One region of the Streptomyces sp. NPDC098789 genome, then DNA from elsewhere that is predicted to be linked to it. Evidence: riboswitches for the same ligand, from Rfam matches in the RefSeq annotation. Region 1 holds a riboswitch; each other region holds the start of a gene.

Region 1 (6,543 bases):
GTGCCGCCGCGGGTGGACCCGCCGGCCCCGTAGGTCACGGAGACGAAACTCGGCGCGACGGCCTCGATCCGGCGCAGGGCGTTCCAGAGGCTGTGCTCACCCCGCTCGGTCCTGGGCGCGTAGAACTCGAAGGAGTACGACGGGCCCCCGGACGCGAGGATGTCGCGGACGGTGCGAGCGCGGTCCGGGCGGGTGGAAGCGGTACCTAGGGCCATACGCGCAGGTTAGACGCGGTCCCGCGGCGACCGAAGCGGTGTCCACCGATTGGACACGTTTTTGGACAGATGTCGGGGCGAAATGGCGGGGCGGCGGCGGGCAGTACGTCAGCTCAGGCGTGCGCGGACCCGCTGGGCGAGGGCCGCGGCGGCCGCGCCCGGGTCGTCGGCCCCGGTGATCGCGCGGACCACCACTACGCGGTCGGCGCCCGCGTCCAGCACCTCGTCGAGGTTGGTGGCGTCGATCCCGCCGATGGCGAACCAGGGGCGGTCCTGGCCGAGGGAGGCGGTGTAGCGGACCAGGTCGAGCCCCGGCGCGTGGCGGCCGGGCTTGGTCGGGGTGGGCCAGCAGGGACCGGTGCAGAAGTAGTCGACCCCGGGCTCGGCGACGGCCGCGTCCACCTCGGACTCGGCGTGGCAGGAGCGGCCGATCAGCACGCCGGCGCCGAGGATCGCGCGGGCGGCGGGGACGGGGATGTCGCCCTGCCCCAGGTGCAGGACGTCGGAGCCGATGGCGTGGGCCACGTCGGCGCGGTCGTTGACGGCGAGGAGCTTGCCGTGCCGCCGGGCGGCCTCGGCGAAGACCTGGAGGTGCTCCAGCTCCTCGCCCGCTTCCATGCCCTTGTCGCGCAGCTGGACGATGTCGACCCCGCCCGCGAGGACGGCGTCGAGGAACTCGGGGAGGTCACCCTGCCGCTTGCGGGCGTCCGTGCACAGGTAGAGCCGGGCATCGGACAGCTGCTGCATGGGAAAACCCCCGTGATGGTCGTGGCGTACGGGCCGTGGGCGGGCCCGCACGCCACGTGGAGCGGATCAGGTCAGAGGGCGAGCGCCTGAGCGCGGCGCTTCACCTCCGTGCCCCGATTCTCACTCAGGGCCTGCACGGGGGTGCCGGGCAGGGTGGGGTCGGCGGTGAACAGCCACTCCAGGATCTCGTCCTCGGAGAAGCGGTCGTCGCGCAGCACGGTCAGCAGGCCGACGAGGCCCTTGACGACCTTGTCGCCGTCGATGAAGGCGGCCGGCACCTGGAGGGAACGGTTCTCGCCGCGGCGCACCGCGATGAGCTGGCCTTCCTTCACCATCTGTCGGACTTTGGTCACCTCGACGCCCAGCATCTCCGCGATGTCGGGGAGGTAGAGCCAGGCGGGGACGAGGGTTTCGATCTTTGCGTCAATCTCGGTCACGAGGACAAGCCTGCCATCCGGGGCTGACAGTCGGTAGTCGGGCGGGCCGGGTGGGGGCCCGCCCGGCCCTCCGGCGCGCTACAGGACCGTGGATTTGAGCGGAACGGTCGGGTCCGCCACCTTGTCCGGATCCACCCGCGCCCCGGACTCGATCAGCTTGCGGCCCTGCGCCAGGTCGCGCGGGCGGCCCACGGCGAGCACCGCCACCAGCGCCCCGGCCCGCAGCCAGCACACCGACCAGGTGGCGTCGGCCGGGTCCCCGCGCCACAGCGGGGCGTCGGCCCCGGCGTGGTGCCCGGCGTACTGGACGAAGCGGCCGAACTGCTCGGACCAGAAGTACGGGACGGGGTCGTAGACGGCGGCGGGCTCCCCGGCGAGCTCCGCCAGGATGTGGGCGGCGACCGTGCGCGGGCCCTGCAGGGCGTTGTCCCAGTGGTGGACGAGGAGCCGGGCGCCGTAGCGCGCGGACGGGAAGGAGGCGCAGTCCCCGACGGCGTACACGTCGGGGAGGGAGGTGCGCAGGTGGGCGTCGGCGGTGATCGAGCCGTCGCTCCCGCGCTCCACCGCGGTGCCCGCCAGCCAGCCGGTGGCGGGGCGGGCGCCGATGCCGACGACCACGGCGGCGGCGGGCAGCTCGCGGCCGTCGGCGAGCAGCACCCGGCCCGGGGCGCCGGCCGCGCCCGCTTCGATGCCGGCGACCTTGGCCCCGGTGATCAGGCGGGCCCCGGCCTGGGCGTACCAGTCGGCCATGGGGGCGGCGACCTCGGCGGGCAGGGCCCCGGCGAGGACCCGGTCGGCGGCCTCGACCACGGTGACGGAGCAGCCCGCCCCGCGGGCGGCGGTCGCGAACTCGGCGCCGATCCAGCCGGCGCCGACCACCACGACCTCGGGCCCGGTGGCCAGCACCGGCCGCAGCCGTTCGGCGTCGTCGAGGGTGCGCAGCAGGTGGACGCCGGGGACCCCCTCGGTGCCGGGCAGGGTGAGCGGCTCGGCGCCGGTGGCCAGGACCAGGACGCCGTAGGGGACGGGGCCCGCGGTGGTGTCGAGCGCGTGGTCGGCGGCGCGCAGGGCGGTGACCTCGACGCCGAGCCGCAGGTCGATGTCGAGGCCCTCGAAGTCCACGTCGAAGGCGGCGCCCTCGGCCTTGCCGAGGAGGACGGCCTTGGAGAGCGGGGGCCGGTCGTAGGGCTGGTGGGGTTCGGCGCCCAGCAGGGTCACCGGGCCGGTGAAGCCCTGTTCCCGCAGGGCCACCGCGGTCTGCACCCCGGCCATGCCGGCGCCGACGATCACCACGGCGGGTGGGGCCGCGGCCGCCCGGGCCGGGTCCGTCCGCTCCCGCGTCCGCTCGGTCTGCTCGTGCGCCTGCTCGTACGTCTGCTCGTTCACGGCGCCCAGCCTAATCATCTGACGGTCCGTCAGGAATAGGGAGGCAGCCTTACCGGGCCCCGGCAGCGGGGTTAGTCTGGCCACCGTACCTATCGCGGGAGTCCGGCGGACCGGGCTGAGAGGGAGGCTGGACGGCCTCCGACCGTACGAACCTGATCCGGGTCATGCCGGCGAAGGGAGGGGCTGGACGCCCATGCATTCTTACGGAAATTCCGGCGGAGATTCCGGCCGGGGACGTGATGTCCTCGTCATCGGAGGCGGCATCATCGGCCTGGTCACCGCCTGGCGGGCGGCCCGGCGCGGGCTGCGCACCGCCCTGGCCGATCCGGCGCCCGGCGGCGGCGCCGCCCAGGTCGCGGCCGGCATGCTCGCCGCCGTCACCGAGCTGCACTACGGCGAGGAGACCCTGCTCGGCCTGAACCTCGCCTCCGCCGAGCGCTACCCGGCCTTCGCCGCGGAGCTCGCCGACGCGAGCGGCGGCCTGGACATCGGCTACCGCGCCTGCGGCACCCTCGCCGTCGCCCTCGACGCCGACGACCGGGTCCACCTGCGCGAGCTGCACGCCCTCCAACGCCGCTGCGGCCTGGACGCGCAGTGGCTGACCGGCCGCGAGTGCCGCCGCCTGGAGCCGATGCTGGCGCCGGGCGTGCGCGGCGGGCTGCGCGTGGACGGCGACCACCAGGTCGACCCCCGGCGGCTCGCGGCCGCCCTGCTGGCCGCCTGCGAACGGGCCGGCGTGGACATCCACCGGGCGGCCGCCACCCGGCTCACCGTCACCGCCGACCGGGCCGCCGGGGCGCTGCTCGACGACGGCACCGCGCTGGCCGCCGACCAGGTGGTGCTGGCCGCGGGCAGCCTCAGCGGCAGGCTGGCCGGCGTACCGCCGCGGGCGCTGCCCCCCGTACGCCCGGTCAAGGGGCAGGTGCTGCGGCTCTCCGTGCCGCCCGCCTACGCGCCCTTCCTGTCCCGGACCGTGCGGGCCGTGGTCCGCGGCAGCCACGTCTACCTGGTCCCGCGCGAGAACGGCGAGCTCGTCGTCGGCGCCACCAGCGAGGAGCTGGGCTGGGACACCACCGTCACCGCGGGCGGGGTGTACGAGCTGCTGCGCGACGCGCACGAGCTGGTGCCCGGGATCACCGAGCTGCCGCTCACCGAGACCCGCGCGGGCCTGCGCCCCTGCTCCCCCGACAACGCCCCGCTGCTCGGCCCGACCGAGCTGCCGGGGCTGCACCTGGCCACCGGGCACTACCGCAACGGCGTGCTGCTCACCCCGATCACCGGCGACGTGCTGGCCGACGTACTGACCACCGGGGAACTGCCCGAGGTGGCCCGCCCCTTCAGCCCGCGCCGTTTCTACGCCGTACGCGAGGAGTCCCCCGCATGACCGTCTCCGGCACCTCAGACACCCCCGGCACCCCCGGCGCCCCGGTCGTCTCCGTCAACGGCGAGCCCCGCGCGTTCCCCGCGGGCACCACCCTCGACGCGGTCGTCGCCACCCTGACCGCCGCGCCCAAGGGGGTCGCCGCCGCGCTCAACGAGACCGTGGTCCCGCGCGGCCAGTGGCCCGCCACCCCGGTGGGCCACGGCGACCGCGTCGAGGTCCTCACCGCGGTCCAGGGAGGCTGAACCATGACCCCCGACACGACGGCCACCACGACCGACGACCCCTTCGTCCTCGGCGGCCGGACCTTCTCGTCCCGCCTGATCATGGGTACGGGCGGCGCTCCCAGCCTCGACGTCCTGGAACGGTCCCTGATCGCCTCCGGCACCGAACTCACGACCGTCGCGATGCGGCGCCTGGACCCCACCGTCCAGGGATCCGTGCTGTCCGTGCTGAACCGGCTCGGCATCGCCGTCCTGCCCAACACCGCGGGCTGCTTCACCGCGGGCGAGGCCGTGCTGACCGCGCGCCTCGCGCGCGAGGCGCTCGGCACCGACTGGATCAAGCTGGAGGTCGTCGCCGACGAGCGGACCCTGCTGCCCGACGGCGTCGAACTGCTCGACGCCGCCGAGACCCTGGTCGACGAGGGCTTCACGGTCCTGCCGTACACCAACGACGACCCGGTGCTCGCCCGCAAGCTGGAGGACGTGGGCTGCGCGGCGATCATGCCGCTCGGCTCGCCGATCGGGTCCGGGCTGGGCATCCGCAACCCGCACAACTTCGAGCTGATCGTGGAGCGGGCCGGGGTGCCGGTGGTCCTGGACGCCGGGGCCGGGACCGCGTCCGACGCGGCCCTGGCGATGGAGCTGGGCTGCGCCGCGGTGATGCTGGCCTCGGCGGTGACCCGGGCGCAGGTGCCGGTGCTGATGGCGGCGGCCATGCGGGACGCCGTGACGGCGGGTCGCCTGGCCCACCGCGCCGGCCGGATCCCGCGCCGCCACTTCGCCGAAGCCTCCTCCCCCGCCGAGGGCCGCGCGACCCTGGACCCGGAGCGCCCGGCGTTCTGAGGGGGCCGCACCGTCACAGGTGCGCAAGAGGAAGGGACCGGCGATCGGGGCCGGCGGGGCCCTCGTAGAATCGCCGGGTGGATACGACCCTGGACGACCCCCTCGTCGGGCGCGTGCTCGACGGCCGCTACCGCATCGACGCCCGCATCGCGGTCGGCGGGATGGCCACGGTCTACCGGGCCGTGGACACCCGCCTCGACCGCGTGCTCGCGCTCAAGGTGATGCACCCGGCCCTCGCCGCCGACGGCGCCTTCGTCGAGCGGTTCATCCGCGAGGCCAAGTCCGTGGCCCGGCTCGCGCACCCCAACGTGGTCGGCGTCTTCGACCAGGGCACGGACGGCCCGTTCGTCTTCCTCGCCATGGAGTACGTCTCCGGCTGCACCCTGCGCGACGTGCTCCGCGAGCGCGGCGCGCTGCGGCCGCGGGCCGCGCTGGACATCCTGGAGCCGATGCTGGCCGCACTCGGCGCGGCCCACCGCGCCGCGCTGGTGCACCGGGACGTGAAGCCCGAGAACGTCCTGATCGGCGACGACGGCCGGGTGAAGGTCGCCGACTTCGGCCTGGTCCGCAGCGTCGACTCCGTCACCGACACCACCGGCTCGGTCCTCGGCACGGTCTCCTACCTCGCCCCCGAGCAGATCGAGAACGGGCTCACCAACGCCCGCGTCGACGTCTACGCCTGCGGCGTCGTCCTGTACGAGATGCTCACGGGCACCAAGCCGCACACCGGCGGCACCCCGGCCGAGGTCATCTTCCGCCATCTGGGCGAGGACGTGCCGCCCCCGTCGGCCGCCGTCCCCGGGCTTCCGGTGGCGCTGGACGAGCTGGTCGCCACCGCCTGCGCCCGCAACGCCGAGCTGCGCCCCTACGACGCGGTGGCGCTGCTCGCCCTGGTCCGCGAGGCCCGGTCCGCGCTGACCGACGGCGAGCTGGACACCGTACCGCCGCAGGCGCGCGCCGAGGAGCGGACCGCGGCCGAGGACCGGACCGGTGTGATCCCGCGCACCGCCCCGACGGCCGCGCCGGCGGAGCACACCTCCCGGCTGGAGCACCCCGGCCCGCCGCCCGGGACCGGGCGCCCGCGCGCGGTGCGCCGATCCCGCCCCCGGCGCGGCACGTACCTGGTCATCGCCGGGATCCTGCTGGCCCTGGGCCTGGGCACCGGGGTCTGGTACATAAGCGCGGGTCAGTTCACCCAGGTCCCGCGGCTGCTCGGCAAGACCGAGGAGCAGGCCCGCGCCCAGCTGTCGGCGGCGGGCCTCGGGGTGAAGGGGGTCGACCGCAAGTTCAGCGACACCGTCGAGCGCGGC
Region 2 (6,543 bases), on a different contig from region 1:
AAGAAGTCCGTCCAGAAGATTCTGGACGAGGCCGGTGTCACCCTGGTGCGCTTCGCGCGCATCAAGGTCGGCATCTGAGTCCGTCCGTACGCGACGGACACCGGACCCCGGTAGGGTCTGAAGCAGTCGTCCGCGTTCGCGCCGGACGACCGCAGATCTGACGAGGAGGCCATTGCCGTAGAGGGAACCGCAAGGACCCACCGGCAATGGCCTCCTTCGTATGTGCACGAGGAGATCTCCATGAATCAGGGCGTGGACCCCCACACCGCTTCCGACGACAAGAGCGACCAGGACAAGAAGGGTCGCCGCTTCATGCTGAAGCTGTCCGGCGAAGCCTTCTCCGGCGGCGGCGGCCTGGGCGTCGACCCCGACGTCGTGCACGCCATCGCCCGCGAGATCGCGGCCGTAGTCCGCGACGGCGCCGAGATCGCGGTCGTCATCGGCGGCGGCAACTTCTTCCGCGGTGCCGAGCTCCAGCAGCGCGGCATGGACCGGGCCCGGTCCGACTACATGGGCATGCTGGGCACGGTCATGAACTGCCTCGCCCTCCAGGACTTCCTGGAGAAGGAGGGCATCGACTCCCGCGTCCAGACCGCCATCACCATGGGCCAGGTCGCGGAGCCCTACATCCCGCTGCGCGCCGTGCGCCACCTGGAGAAGGGGCGCGTCGTCATCTTCGGCGCGGGCATGGGCATGCCGTACTTCTCCACCGACACCACGGCCGCCCAGCGCGCCCTGGAGATCGACGCCGAGGCCCTGCTGATGGGCAAGAACGGCGTGGACGGGGTCTACGACTCCGACCCGAAGAAGAACCCGGACGCGGTGAAGTTCGACGCGCTGGAGTACAGCGAGGTGCTGTCCCGCGACCTCAAGGTCGCCGACGCCACGGCCATCACGCTGTGCCGCGACAACAAGCTGCCGATCCTGGTCTTCGAACTGCTCGCCGAGGGCAATATCGCCCGCGCGGTCAAGGGTGAGAAGATCGGCACGCTCGTCAGCGACCAGAGCACCCGGGCCTGACACGGGCGACCGGCGCCCGGCCGGCCCGCCAGCCTGAACCATCCATTCAAGACATGCAGGAGCACGTGGTGATCGAAGAAACCCTCCTCGAGGCCGAGGAGAAGATGGAGAAGGCCGTCGTCGTCGCCAAGGAAGACTTCGCGGCGATCCGGACCGGCCGTGCGCACCCGGCGATGTTCAACAAGATCGTGGCCGAGTACTACGGCGCGGTCACGCCGATCAACCAGCTCGCCTCCTTCGCGGTTCCCGAGCCGCGCATGGCCATCGTGACGCCGTTCGACGCGTCGGCCCTGAAGAACATCGAGCAGGCCATCCGGGACTCCGACCTCGGCGTCAACCCGAGCAACGACGGCCGCATCATCCGCGTCACCTTCCCCGAGCTGACGGGGGAGCGCCGCAAGGAGTACATCAAGGTCGCCAAGACCAAGGCCGAGGACTCCAAGATCTCCATCCGTTCCATCCGCCGCAAGGCGAAGGACACCCTCGACAAGATGGTGAAGGACAAGGAGGCCGGCGAGGACGACGTGCGCCGCGCGGAGAAGGAGCTCGACGACGCCACCGCGAAGTACGTCGCGCAGGTCGACGAGCTGCTGAAGCACAAGGAAGCCGAGCTGCTCGAAGTCTGATGAACGACTCTCCCTGGCGGGCGGAGCCGGTTCCGGCGGGTCCCGCATACGATGCGCAGGTGGGCACGCACACTCGGCCCATGCCCATCGTTCCCGATGCCGCCGGCCGTGACTTCGACGACCGGGAAGCACGCGATCCGGGGGCCGCCGATGCGGGCGGCCCCCAGTTCCGCGCCGAGACGCCGCCGCAGGAGCCCATGTCCACCCCACCTTCGCAGGCCCCGCAGGACGCCTCGCAGCCCCCGCAGAAGAAGCGGGCCGGGCGTGACCTGCGCGCCGCCATAGGGGTCGGCATCGGCCTCGGCGCGGTGATCTTCGCCTCGCTGTTCATCGTCAAGGCGGTGTTCGTCGGCGTCGTCGTCGTCGCGGTCGTCGTGGGGCTGTGGGAGCTGACCTCCCGCCTCCAGGAGCAGAAGGGCATCAAGGCCCCGCTGGTCCCGCTCGCGGTCGGTGGCGCGGCCATGGTCATCGCCGGATACGTCCGGGGGGCCGAGGGCGCCTGGGTCGCGATGGCGCTCACCGCGCTCGCGGTGCTCGTGTGGCGGATGACCGAACCCCCCGAGGACTACCTCAAAGACGTCACGGCGGGGGTCTTCGCCGCCTTCTACGTCCCCTTCCTGGCCACCTTCGTCGCGATGCTCCTCACCGCGGACGACGGGCCGCAGCGCGTGGTCACCTTCCTGCTCCTGACGGTGGTCAGCGACACCGGGGCGTACGCGGTCGGCTGGCGCTTCGGCAAGCACAAGCTGGCCCCGCGCATCAGCCCCGGGAAGACCCGCGAGGGGCTCTTCGGAGCGGTGGCCTTCGCGATGGTCGCCGGTGCGCTGTGCATGGAGTTCCTGATCGACGGCGGCGCTTGGTGGCAGGGTCTGCTGCTGGGTCTGACGGTCGCGGTCAGCGCCACGCTGGGCGACCTCGGCGAGTCGATGATCAAGCGGGACCTCGGCATCAAGGACATGGGCACGCTGCTGCCGGGGCACGGCGGGATCATGGACCGGCTGGACTCGCTGCTGCCGACCGCGCCCGTGGTGTGGCTGCTGCTGGCGGCGTTCGTCGGCACCGGCTGACCCGTCCGGGTTATCCTGGAAAGCGCGTCGCGGATGAGTGGCGCGCTTTCCCCGTTTCTGCGGGGATGGCCCCGTGAGCTCTCCGGGCACCGGGCGCGCCATTCACACTGACTCCGCTCACGCGCGGAGATCGCCCGGGTTCGTCAGATTTGAGGAGTACCAGTCATGGCCCCCCGTCCTGTCCCGGGAGAGCTCACTTTCGTCGCCCCTCGTGGAGTCAAGAAGCCCCCGAGGCACCTGGCCGACCTCACCCCCGAGGAACGGCGCGAGGCCGTGGCCGCGATCGGCGAGAAGCCGTTCCGGGCCAAGCAGCTGTCGCAGCACTACTTCGCCCGGTACAACCACGACCCGGCGCAGTGGACGGACATTCCCGCGGCCTCCCGCGAGAAGCTCCGCGAGGAGCTGCTCCCCGACCTGATGTCGGTCATCCGGCACATCTCGTGCGACGACGACACCACCCGCAAGACGCTGTGGAAGCTGCACGACGGCACGCTGGTCGAGTCCGTCCTGATGCGCTACCCCGAGCGGGTCACCATGTGCATCTCCTCGCAGGCGGGCTGCGGCATGAACTGCCCGTTCTGCGCCACCGGCCAGGCGGGGCTGGACCGCAACCTCTCCACCGCGGAGATCGTGCACCAGATCGTCGACGGCATGCGCGCCCTGCGCGACGGCGAGGTGCCCGGCGGCCCGGCGCGCCTGTCGAACATCGTCTTCATGGGCATGGGCGAGCCGCTGGCCAACTACAACCGCGTGGTCGGCGCCATCCGCCGGCTGACCGACCCGGAGCCCGACGGCCTCGGCCTGTCGCAGCGCGGCATCACGGTCTCCACCGTCGGCCTGGTTCCGGCCATGCTGCGCTTCGCCGACGAGGGCTTCAAGTGCCGGCTGGCCGTCTCGCTGCACGCGCCCGACGATGAGCTGCGCGACACCCTGGTACCGGTGAACACCCGCTGGAACGTGCGCGAGGTGCTGGACGCGGCCTGGGAGTACGCCGACAAGTCCGGCCGCCGGATCTCCATCGAGTACGCGTTGATCCGTGACATCAACGACCAGGCCTGGCGCGGCGACCGGCTGGGCCGGCTGCTCAAGGGCAAGCGCGTGCACGTCAACCTGATCCCGCTGAACCCGACCCCGGGCTCCAAGTGGACCGCCTCGCGCCCCGAGGACGAGCGGGCCTTCGTCCAGGCCATCGCGAACCACGGCGTGCCGGTCACCGTCCGGGACACGCGCGGTCAGGAGATCGACGGCGCCTGCGGCCAGCTCGCCGCTTCGGAGCGCTAGCAGCACGGCGCCGGGTTCCGGATTTCTTCCTGGAGTGGGGCCGCGGGGTACCCTGTGGCCGAAACCAACTGCATATTCCGACAGGGGAGCGCCACAGCGCTGAGAGTGCGGTAACCGTCACCGCAGACCCTCTGAACCTCGCCCGGGTCATTCCGGGTAGGAAGTTCGGTCACCACTCAAGCTGTTGCGCCCTGCCCGGCGACCGCTCTCGCGTCCACGTGACGCGAGGCGCCGGGCAGGGCCGCGTCTTCTCCTGGACATCCCAGGAGGAAGCATTCAATGAGCACCACCAAGAAGATCGCGGGCAGCGCGCTCGTCGTCGCGCTGGGCGTGAGCACCCTCGCCGCGTGCGGCGGCGAGGACAAGCCGTCCGCCGCACCGAAGACGATCACCCTCGTCAGCCACGACTCCTTCAACGTGACCCCGGCGGTCCTGAAGGAGTTCGAGCAGCAGAGCGGCTACACCGTCAAGGTGCTCAAGAGCGGCGACGCGGGCGCCGCCCTCAACCAGGAGATCCTGACCAAGGGCTCGCCGCGCGGCGACGTCTTCTTCGGCATCGACAACACCCTGCTCTCGCGCGGTCTCGACAGCGGCATCTTCACCCCGTACGAGGCCAAGGGCCTGGCCGGGGTCGGCGCCCAGTACCAGCTCGACAAGGAGCACCGGGTCACCCCGGTCGACTCCGGCGACATCTGCGTCAACTACGACAAGGCGTACTTCGCCGACAAGAAGCTCGCCCCGCCGCAGACGCTGGACGACCTGATCAAGCCGGAGTACAAGAACCTGCTGGTCACCGAGAACGCGGCGACCTCCTCGCCCGGCCTCGGTTTCCTCCTGGCCTCCGTCGGCAAGTACGGCGACGACGGCTGGAAGGACTACTGGACCAAGCTCAAGGCGAACGGCGTCGAGGTCGTCGACTCGTGGGAGGCCGCGTACAACGAGCGGTTCTCCGGCTCCGCCGGTGGCAAGAAGGCGAAGGGTGACCGCCCGCTGGTCGTCTCCTACGCGTCCAGCCCGCCGGTCGAGGTGCTGTACGCCGAGCCGCAGCCGGCCGAGGCCCCCACCGGGGTCGCCACCGGCACCTGCTTCCGTCAGGTCGAGTTCGCGGGCCTGCTCAAGGGAGCGAAGAACGAGGCGGGCGGCAAGGCCCTGATCGACTTCCTGGTGAGCAAGAAGTTCCAGGAGGACATGCCGCTCCAGATGTTCGTGAACCCGGTGGTCAAGGACGCGAAGCTGCCGGAGCTCTTCACGAAGCACGGCGTGGTCGTCGAGAAGCCGGAGACGGTCGCGCCCGACGCCATCGCCAAGAACCGTGAGCAGTGGGTCAAGGCATGGTCCTCGCTCGTCGTGAAGTAAGCGGCGCGAAGGAGTCGGGCGCGGCGCCGGGGGGCGCCGCGCCCGACTCCGGGTCCGGTCCGGTCGGGCCGCCGCCGGGCGCCGAGGGGCGTCGGGCGGTCGCGGTGCGGCTCGCCCTGATGGCCCTGCCCCTCGCCTTCTTCGGCCTGTTCTTCGCCTACCCGGTCGCCGCGATCGTCGGCCGCGGGCTGCAGAGCGACGACGGCTGGCAGTTCGGCCGGATCGGCGAGGTCCTCGCCCGGCCCGACATCGCCGACGTGCTCTGGTTCACCACCTGGCAGGCGCTGGCCTCGACCGCGCTGACCCTGCTGATCGCGCTGCCCGGTGCGTACGCCTTCGCCCGCTTCGAGTTCCCCGGCAAGCAGCTGCTGCGGGCGGTCGTCACCGTTCCCTTCGTGCTGCCCACCGTGGTCGTCGGCACCGCCTTCCTGGCCCTGGTCGGACGCGGCGGGATGCTGGACGAGCTGTGGGGCGTACGGCTGGACACCACCGTCTGGGCGATCCTGCTCGCCCACGTCTTCTTCAACTACGCCGTGGTCGTCCGCACGGTCGGCGGCCTCTGGGCGCAGCTCGACCCGCGCCAGGAGGAGGCCGCCCGGGTGCTCGGGGCGGGGCGGTTCGCCGCCTGGCGCCGGTTGACCCTGCCGGCGCTCGGCCCGGCCGTCGCCGCGGCCGCCCTGATGGTCTTCCTGTTCACCTTCACCTCCTTCGGCGTCGTGCAGATCCTCGGCGGACCGGCGTACTCCACCCTGGAGGTGGAGGTCTACCGGCAGACCGCACAGCTCCTCGACCTGCCGACCGCCGCCGTCCTCACGATGGTGCAGTTCGTGGCCGTCGGCGCGATCCTCGGCGTGCACGCCTGGACCGTGCGCAAGCGGGAGACCGCGCTGCGGCTGGTCGATCCCGCCGGGACGGCGCAGCGGCCGCGCGGCATCGGGCAGCGGCTGCTGCTCGGCGCGGTCCTGCTGACGGTCGCCCTGCTGATCGTGCTGCCGCTCGGGGTCCTGGTCGAACGGTCCTTCGACACGCCCGGGGGCTACGGCTTCCGCTACTACCGGGCCCTGCAAGAGGCGGGCGCCGGCGGCGGGACCTTCCTGGTGCCGCCGCTGGAGGCGATCTGGAACTCCCTCCAGTACGCCCTGGCCGCCACCGCCATCGCCCTGGTCGTCGGGGGGCTCGCGGCAGCGGCGCTC
Region 3 (6,543 bases), on a different contig from region 1:
CCGCCCGGCGGTACGGCCTGAGGGTCCCCGAGGACCTCCTCCTGGTCTGCTGCAGCGAGTCCACCGTGTACGCCACCACCGAACCGCCCATCACCACCCTCTCCCTCAAACCGCGTCGCATCGGCACGGCCGTCGTGCAGTTGCTCATCGACGCGATCGAGGGAGTGGACACCGGACGACCCGTCGAACAGGTGGTTCCGACCGAACTGATCGTCAGAACTTCCTCACAGCGCAGGCAGCCGCGCACCACCGTCAGTCCGCCCCGATCCCCGGCCGGAGACTGACCTTCGAGGATTCCCGCACCATCCCGCAACACACATATCGGAAGAAAACGGTAGGAACGGATCGCTCCGGCCAGGATTCACCACCCCTGGTGCGTCACAGAGCGCGAGCCACATTCCTATGATGGGCGCACGACATCACGGACCCTCCGACCCTGGAGGTCAGGAGGGTCCGCAGATGTACGGCAGCGCGACGGTGGTGGAGGGGTCGATGACTCAGGGGGCCGGTCAGGGACCCGCGATGCGGACGGCGACGCTGCGGGACTTCCGAGTGCCGACCGCCCCACCCGTCGCGTACGGCACGGACACAGCCGCGGCCGCGATGCCGGGCGAGGTCCCCGTCTACGGCGAGTACCCGGCGTACTACGACGACGGCGCGCCCGTGCCGCCGCCACGGCCCGCCTACGCTCCCACCCCCGCTCCCGCGCACGGCCCCGGCCCGCACTCCGCTCCGGATCCCGACGTGGCCTTCGCCGCGGTGGTGTCCGAACACCCCGAGCAGCACGGCCGGTCCGATCAGGGCGCGGACTCCGAGGACTACACGCCGACCCAGCGCGACCTCCCCGTCATCAGTCGCGGCGGACCGGGCGACACCGTCCAGGTCCAGTACGTCCACCAGGACGCGCCCGCCGACGGGCCCGGGCCGCTCTACGTCGTCGGCGACGTGCACGGCTACCTGGACGAGCTGTACACCGAGCTCCAGGCCCAGGATCTGATCGACGCCGACGGACACTGGTCGGCCGGCAACGCCAGGCTCTGGTTCCTCGGCGACTTCACGGACCGCGGGCCCGACGGCATCGGCGTGATCGACCTGGTCATGCGGCTCTCCGCCGAGGCCGCCGCCGCGGGCGGCTACTGCAAGGCCCTCATGGGCAACCACGAGCTGCTCCTGATCGGCGCCAAGAGGTTCGGCGACACCCCGGTCATGTCCGGCGCGGGCACCGCGACCTTCCAGGCCGCCTGGCTCCTCAACGGCGGCCAGCGCACCGACATGGAGCGCCTGGAGGACGTACACCTGCAGTGGATGTCCCGGCTGGACGCGGCCGCCCTGGAGGACGGCCACCTGCTGCTGCACTCCGACACCACGGCCTACCTGGACTACGGCGATTCCATCGAGGACGTCAACGACAAGGTCCACGAGCTGCTCAACCAGCACGACGCGGACGAGACCTGGGACCTGTTCCGCAAGTTCACCAAGCGCTTCGCCTTCCGCGACCAGGAGACCGGACCGCAGGCCGTGCGCGAGCTGCTCGGTACCTACGGGGGCGGGCGCGTGGTGCACGGGCACAGTCCCATCCCGTACCTGCTGGGCGAAGTGGGCGCCGAGGACGGCGAGCACACCCACGGGCCCGAGTCCATCGACGGCCCCCACGTCTACGCGGACGGCCTCGCCATCGCCATGGACGGCGGGGTCACTATGGCCGGAAAACTGCTGGTCGTACAACTCCCGTTGAACGACTGAGTGTTCTTGGAGCGGGGTATTTCCGGAAAGCCCCTGTCACCGCGTGGCGTGGGCGCTCTACCATCGCACTGTCCGTAGCAGGCTCTCCTCCGTTTGTGCCGGCGCCCGGTCCACGCGGGCCAACCGGCCTCCACGGAGCATCGGGGGATGCACATGACCAGCGCTCCGCACCTGCTGACCGAAGACCGACCGGAGTTCGATCGGCTCCTCGACGAGGCGTTGCGCACCGCACACGAACGGCCCGAACTCGCGAGTCTGGGCGAACGGCTGAACGCCGAACAGTTGCGCACCATGGCTCTCGACGCCAGTGCGCTGCTGACGGCCGCGGCCGCGGCCGAGTACGACCACTACGTGAAGATCCGCGGTGATCTGCGGGAGGAGACGGCGACCACCCCCGCGACCGCGTCGGACGACGATCAGGGCGGCGGCGCCGGAGTGAGCGCCGTGGTCGCCGTCCTCGCGCCGGTCCTGGCCGGCACGGCCATGCTCATCTTCCTGCTGGTGGGCTACATCCTGAAGATGATCGAACCGGAGCCCGCCTTCGCCGAGACCATGCTGACGGCGGGCTGGCTCTTCGGCGCCCTCACCGCGGCGGCCATCCTCTTCGCGGCGATAGGCCTGCTGGTCACCGCCATCCGCAACAGTTCCACCGAAGTGACGGTGAATGTGGCCGAGGCCGTCCCGGACGAGGTCTCGCGCGCCCGGGAGGCCTGGCGGCACGCGCTGCTGGAGCGGGGCATCATGCCGTTCCTGCGGGACGCACTGGCAGATCCCAGCGCCGGTGGCGGTTTCCCGGCACCGCGCCGTCAGCCACGACGCATCCCCCAGCTCGGCTACACCCCGCCCGATTTCACCAGCCCCGGGGGTACGGGTGGGCAGAGCCCCCGCCCCGGCTATACGCCGCCGGACTTCACCAGCCCCGACTTCGGCGGCCCGGAGCACGAACCGGAGTGAGGCCGGCAGGGTCGACGGAGCGCTGTTTCACGTGAAACAGCGCTCACCGTTACGCCCCGCCCCGCCCGGTGCCGCTCCCGAGGGGGACGGCCCCCGGAAGCGACGCGACGGCGCCGGTGTCAGTCGGCCAGCGGCAGGTAGACGCGGTTGCCCGCGGCAGCGAACTCGGCGGACTTCTCCGCCATGCCCGCCTGGATCTCGTCGGCCTTCAGGTCACCGCCGTGTTCGCGGCGGATGTCCTGGGAGATCTTCATCGAGCAGAACTTCGGACCGCACATGGAGCAGAAGTGCGCGGTCTTCGCCGGCTCGGCCGGCAGGGTCTCGTCGTGGAACGACCGTGCCGTGACGGGGTCGAGCGCCAGGTTGAACTGGTCCTCCCAGCGGAACTCGAAACGCGCGTCGGACAGCGCGTCGTCCCACTCCTGTGCGCCAGGGTGCCCCTTGGCCAGGTCGGCCGCGTGCGCGGCGATCTTGTAGGTGATGACTCCGGTCTTGACGTCATCACGGTTGGGCAGGCCCAGGTGCTCCTTGGGCGTCACGTAGCAGAGCATCGCGGTGCCCCACCAGGCGATCATCGCGGCGCCGATGCCCGAGGTGATGTGGTCGTAGGCGGGTGCGACGTCCGTGGTCAGCGGACCCAGGGTGTAGAACGGGGCCTCCTCGCAGATCTCCTGCTGAAGGTCGATGTTCTCCTTGATCTTGTGCATCGGGACGTGGCCCGGGCCCTCGATCATGGTCTGGACGTTGTGGCGCTTGGCGATCGTGTTCAGCTCGCCCAGCGTCTTCAGCTCCGCGAACTGCGCCGCGTCGTTGGCGTCCGCGATGGACCCGGGGCGCAGGCCGTCACCCAGCGAGTACGTGACGTCGTAGGCGGCCAGGATGTCGCAGAGTTCCTCGAAGTTCGTGTAGAGGAAGTTCTCCTTGTGGTGCGCGAGGCACCAGGCGGCCATGATCGAGCCGCCGCGGGACACGATGCCCGTCTTGCGGCGCGCGGTCAGCGGCACGTACGGCAGCAGCACGCCCGCGTGGACGGTCATGTAGTCGACGCCCTGCTCGGCCTGCTCGATGACCGTGTCCTTGTAGATCTCCCAGGTCAGGTCCTCGGCCCGGCCGTCGACCTTCTCCAGCGCCTGGTAGAGCGGGACGGTGCCGATCGGGACGGGGGAGTTGCGCAGCACCCACTCGCGGGTGGTGTGGATGTTGCGGCCGGTGGAGAGGTCCATGACCGTGTCGGCGCCCCACTTGGTGGCCCAGGTCATCTTGTCCACCTCCTCCTCGATGGAGGAGGTGACGGCCGAGTTCCCGATGTTGGCGTTGACCTTCACCAGGAAGCGCTTGCCGATGATCATCGGCTCGATCTCGGGGTGGTTCACGTTCGCGGGGAGGACGGCACGACCCGCCGCGATCTCTTCACGGACGACCTCGGGGGAGACGTTCTCCCGGATCGCGACGTACTCCATCTCCGGGGTGATCTCACCGCGGCGGGCATACGCGAGCTGGGTCACGGCCTGGCCGTCGCGGCCCCGGCGGGGCAGCCGCGGGCGACCCGGGAAGACCGCGTCGAGGTTCTTGAGTCCGCCGCGGGGCGAGGTGTGCTTGATGCCGTCGTCCTCGGGGCGCGCGGGGCGACCCGCGTACTCCTCGGTGTCACCGCGGCTGATGATCCAGTTCTCGCGCAGCGGCGCGAGGCCCCGGCGGACGTCGGTCTCGATCTGCGGGTCGGTGTACGGGCCGGACGTGTCGTAGAGCGTCACGTCCTTGCCGTTGGTGAGGTGCACCTGGCGAACCGGCACGCGGAGGTCCGGGCGGGAGCCCGCAACGTACCCCTTGTGCCAGCCAGGCTGGCGCTCTTCCTGGCCGTTGCTGTCCTGGCTGACGGCAGGCGTGTGTGCGTCCTGAATGGTCATAAGACCTATCTCCCTACGCCGGCATTACCCGGTAACAGGTTCGGCGGTCGGCGCAGCCTCCTCCCGTACGTGTCCACGTACGGTGATCAGCGCCCTCTCAGCCCGGTGCTCCGAGCTCCCGCGTTGTGCAAAGGTGCCCCCACGCTAGCGTCATCCTTGGCGTGCTGAACAGTGGGCCCCCTCATCTCTTGCGATGATCACTCGGTGACGTCCTCGCCGCAGCCCCCCACCGAGCCCACGGATCACACGGATCACTCGGGCCATGCCCACCCTCCCCGCGGGTCCTCGCACGAACCGTCCGCCGGCGCGTCCCACGGGCACTCGCACTCCCACAGCCACGGCCCGGCGGCCCCCGTATCGAAGCACTTGCGCAAGGTCATCGCGGCGGTCCTGATCCCCTTCGCCGCCGCCGTCCTCGTCGGCATGATCGTCCTGTGGCCGGGAGGCGCCCCCGCGCACGAGCGCACCGGAGTCGGCTTCGACCGACAGACCCAGCAGGGCAAGGTCGTGTCGATCGAGCTGGTCGACTGCAAGTCCGTCAACGCCGCCCAGGTCCCGCCGTCCAGTGGCACGCCCGCTCCCAAGGGGGGCAAGGCCGCCCCGTCCGGCGACTGTAAGAAGGCCACGGTCGAGATCGGCACCGGGCCCGATCGAGGACACCGGTTCGTCGAGATCGTCCAGCCGGGCGCACCGCGGCAGTTGGAGACCGGCCAGGGGATCGTGGTGGCGTACGCACCGGCTGCTCCGCGCGACCTGCAGTACTCCGTGATCGACGTGAACCGGAAGCTTCCGCTGGCACTGCTGGCCGGGATCTTCGCCGTCGCCGTGGTCGTGGTCGGCCGGCTGCGCGGTCTGTTCGCGCTGATCGCCCTCGCGGTCAGCTTCTCCGTGCTGACCCTCTTCATCCTGCCCGCCATCCTCCAGGGTTCGAATCCGCTGGTCGTGGGGGTGGTCGGCGCCAGCGCGATCATGCTGATCGCGCTCTACATGTGCCACGGCCTGACCGCCAGGACCTCGGTCGCCGTGCTCGGGACCCTGGCCTCGCTGCTGCTGATCGGGCTGTTGGGCTCGGTGTTCATCGGCTGGGCCTTCCTCAGCGGCAACACCGACGACAACACCGGTCTGATCCACGGGCTCTACCCGCACATCGACATGAGCGGCCTGTTGCTGGCAGGCGTGATCATCGGATCGCTCGGCGTGCTCGACGACGTGACGGTCACCCAGACGTCCGCAGTATGGGAACTCCACCAGGCGGACCCGTCGATGGGGCCGCGCGCTCTGTACCGGGCGGGCATCCGGATCGGTCGCGACCACATCGCGTCCGTCGTCAACACCCTGGTACTCGCCTACGCGGGCGCCGCGTTGCCGCTGCTGCTGCTGTTCTCCATCGCGAACAGCAGTGTGGGAGCGGTGGCCAACAGCGAGCTGGTGGCGGAGGAGATCGTGCGGACCCTCGTGGGTTCGATCGGTCTCGTCGCCTCGGTCCCGGTGACCACGGCCCTGGCCGCACTCGTCGTCTCCGCCGACCGGCCGGGGTCCCCGACCGCCGGAGCGGCCTCGGGGCCGAGCCGCAGTGGGCGCGGTCGTCGCCGGAAGCGGTGACTCGGTGTGACGGCGTGACGGTGGCTCAGCCGGCGTTCTGCTCGTTCTGCCGGGCCTCGGCCAGGATCTTGTCCAACGCCTCCTCCAGGTTCTCCTCGAAATCACCGAGGTTGCGCTCCTGACCGAGCGGCACGATCCGGTCGGTGCGGTCGAGGAACGCCACCAGGGGCGCCGCACTCGCCCGGAACAGGGCCCGGTCCGTACCGACCTGAAGTCGGATGTGCACGTCCGACAGCTCCTCCGGATCACTGGGAGCGATGTGCACATCGCCGTCACCACACGGCTTGTTGATGCCGTCGAGAAGCAGTTCCCGGCCGAACGCCCAGGTCACGGGCGC

The links. Region 1 has a riboswitch for thiamine pyrophosphate ahead of thiO (glycine oxidase ThiO). Riboswitches for the same ligand answer to the same signal wherever they lie in the genome.
Region 2: linked by a shared signal. The riboswitch ahead of ACIQWR_RS03870 (thiamine ABC transporter substrate binding subunit) and the one ahead of thiO (glycine oxidase ThiO) in region 1 are both predicted to bind thiamine pyrophosphate.
Region 3: linked by a shared signal. The riboswitch ahead of thiC (phosphomethylpyrimidine synthase ThiC) and the one ahead of thiO (glycine oxidase ThiO) in region 1 are both predicted to bind thiamine pyrophosphate.

What each region holds. Positions count from the first base shown of each region.
Region 1 covers NZ_JBIWAJ010000016.1:161,820-168,362, reverse strand. Annotated here, with positions in the region: gene metF (methylenetetrahydrofolate reductase [NAD(P)H]) at 1-215, opposite strand, end outside; gene thiE (thiamine phosphate synthase) at 324-962, opposite strand; gene ACIQWR_RS29040 (Rv2175c family DNA-binding protein) at 1,034-1,399, opposite strand; gene ACIQWR_RS29035 (NAD(P)/FAD-dependent oxidoreductase) at 1,478-2,803, opposite strand; TPP riboswitch at 2,870-2,981, shown strand; gene thiO (glycine oxidase ThiO) at 2,979-4,169, shown strand; gene thiS (sulfur carrier protein ThiS) at 4,166-4,411, shown strand; gene ACIQWR_RS29020 (thiazole synthase) at 4,415-5,233, shown strand; gene pknB (Stk1 family PASTA domain-containing Ser/Thr kinase) at 5,311-6,543, shown strand, end outside.
Region 2 covers NZ_JBIWAJ010000001.1:797,571-804,113, forward strand. Annotated here, with positions in the region: gene tsf (translation elongation factor Ts) at 1-78, shown strand, start outside; gene pyrH (UMP kinase) at 241-1,020, shown strand; gene frr (ribosome recycling factor) at 1,089-1,646, shown strand; gene ACIQWR_RS03860 (phosphatidate cytidylyltransferase) at 1,646-2,713, shown strand; gene rlmN (23S rRNA (adenine(2503)-C(2))-methyltransferase RlmN) at 2,879-3,994, shown strand; TPP riboswitch at 4,067-4,175, shown strand; gene ACIQWR_RS03870 (thiamine ABC transporter substrate binding subunit) at 4,274-5,350, shown strand; gene ACIQWR_RS03875 (ABC transporter permease) at 5,470-6,543, shown strand, end outside.
Region 3 covers NZ_JBIWAJ010000017.1:174,962-181,504, forward strand. Annotated here, with positions in the region: gene ACIQWR_RS30285 (LacI family DNA-binding transcriptional regulator) at 1-284, shown strand, start outside; gene ACIQWR_RS30290 (metallophosphoesterase) at 478-1,743, shown strand; gene ACIQWR_RS30295 (hypothetical protein) at 1,891-2,697, shown strand; gene thiC (phosphomethylpyrimidine synthase ThiC) at 2,817-4,604, opposite strand; TPP riboswitch at 4,598-4,736, opposite strand; gene ACIQWR_RS30305 (YibE/F family protein) at 4,776-6,206, shown strand; gene ACIQWR_RS30310 (SsgA family sporulation/cell division regulator) at 6,232-6,543, opposite strand, start outside.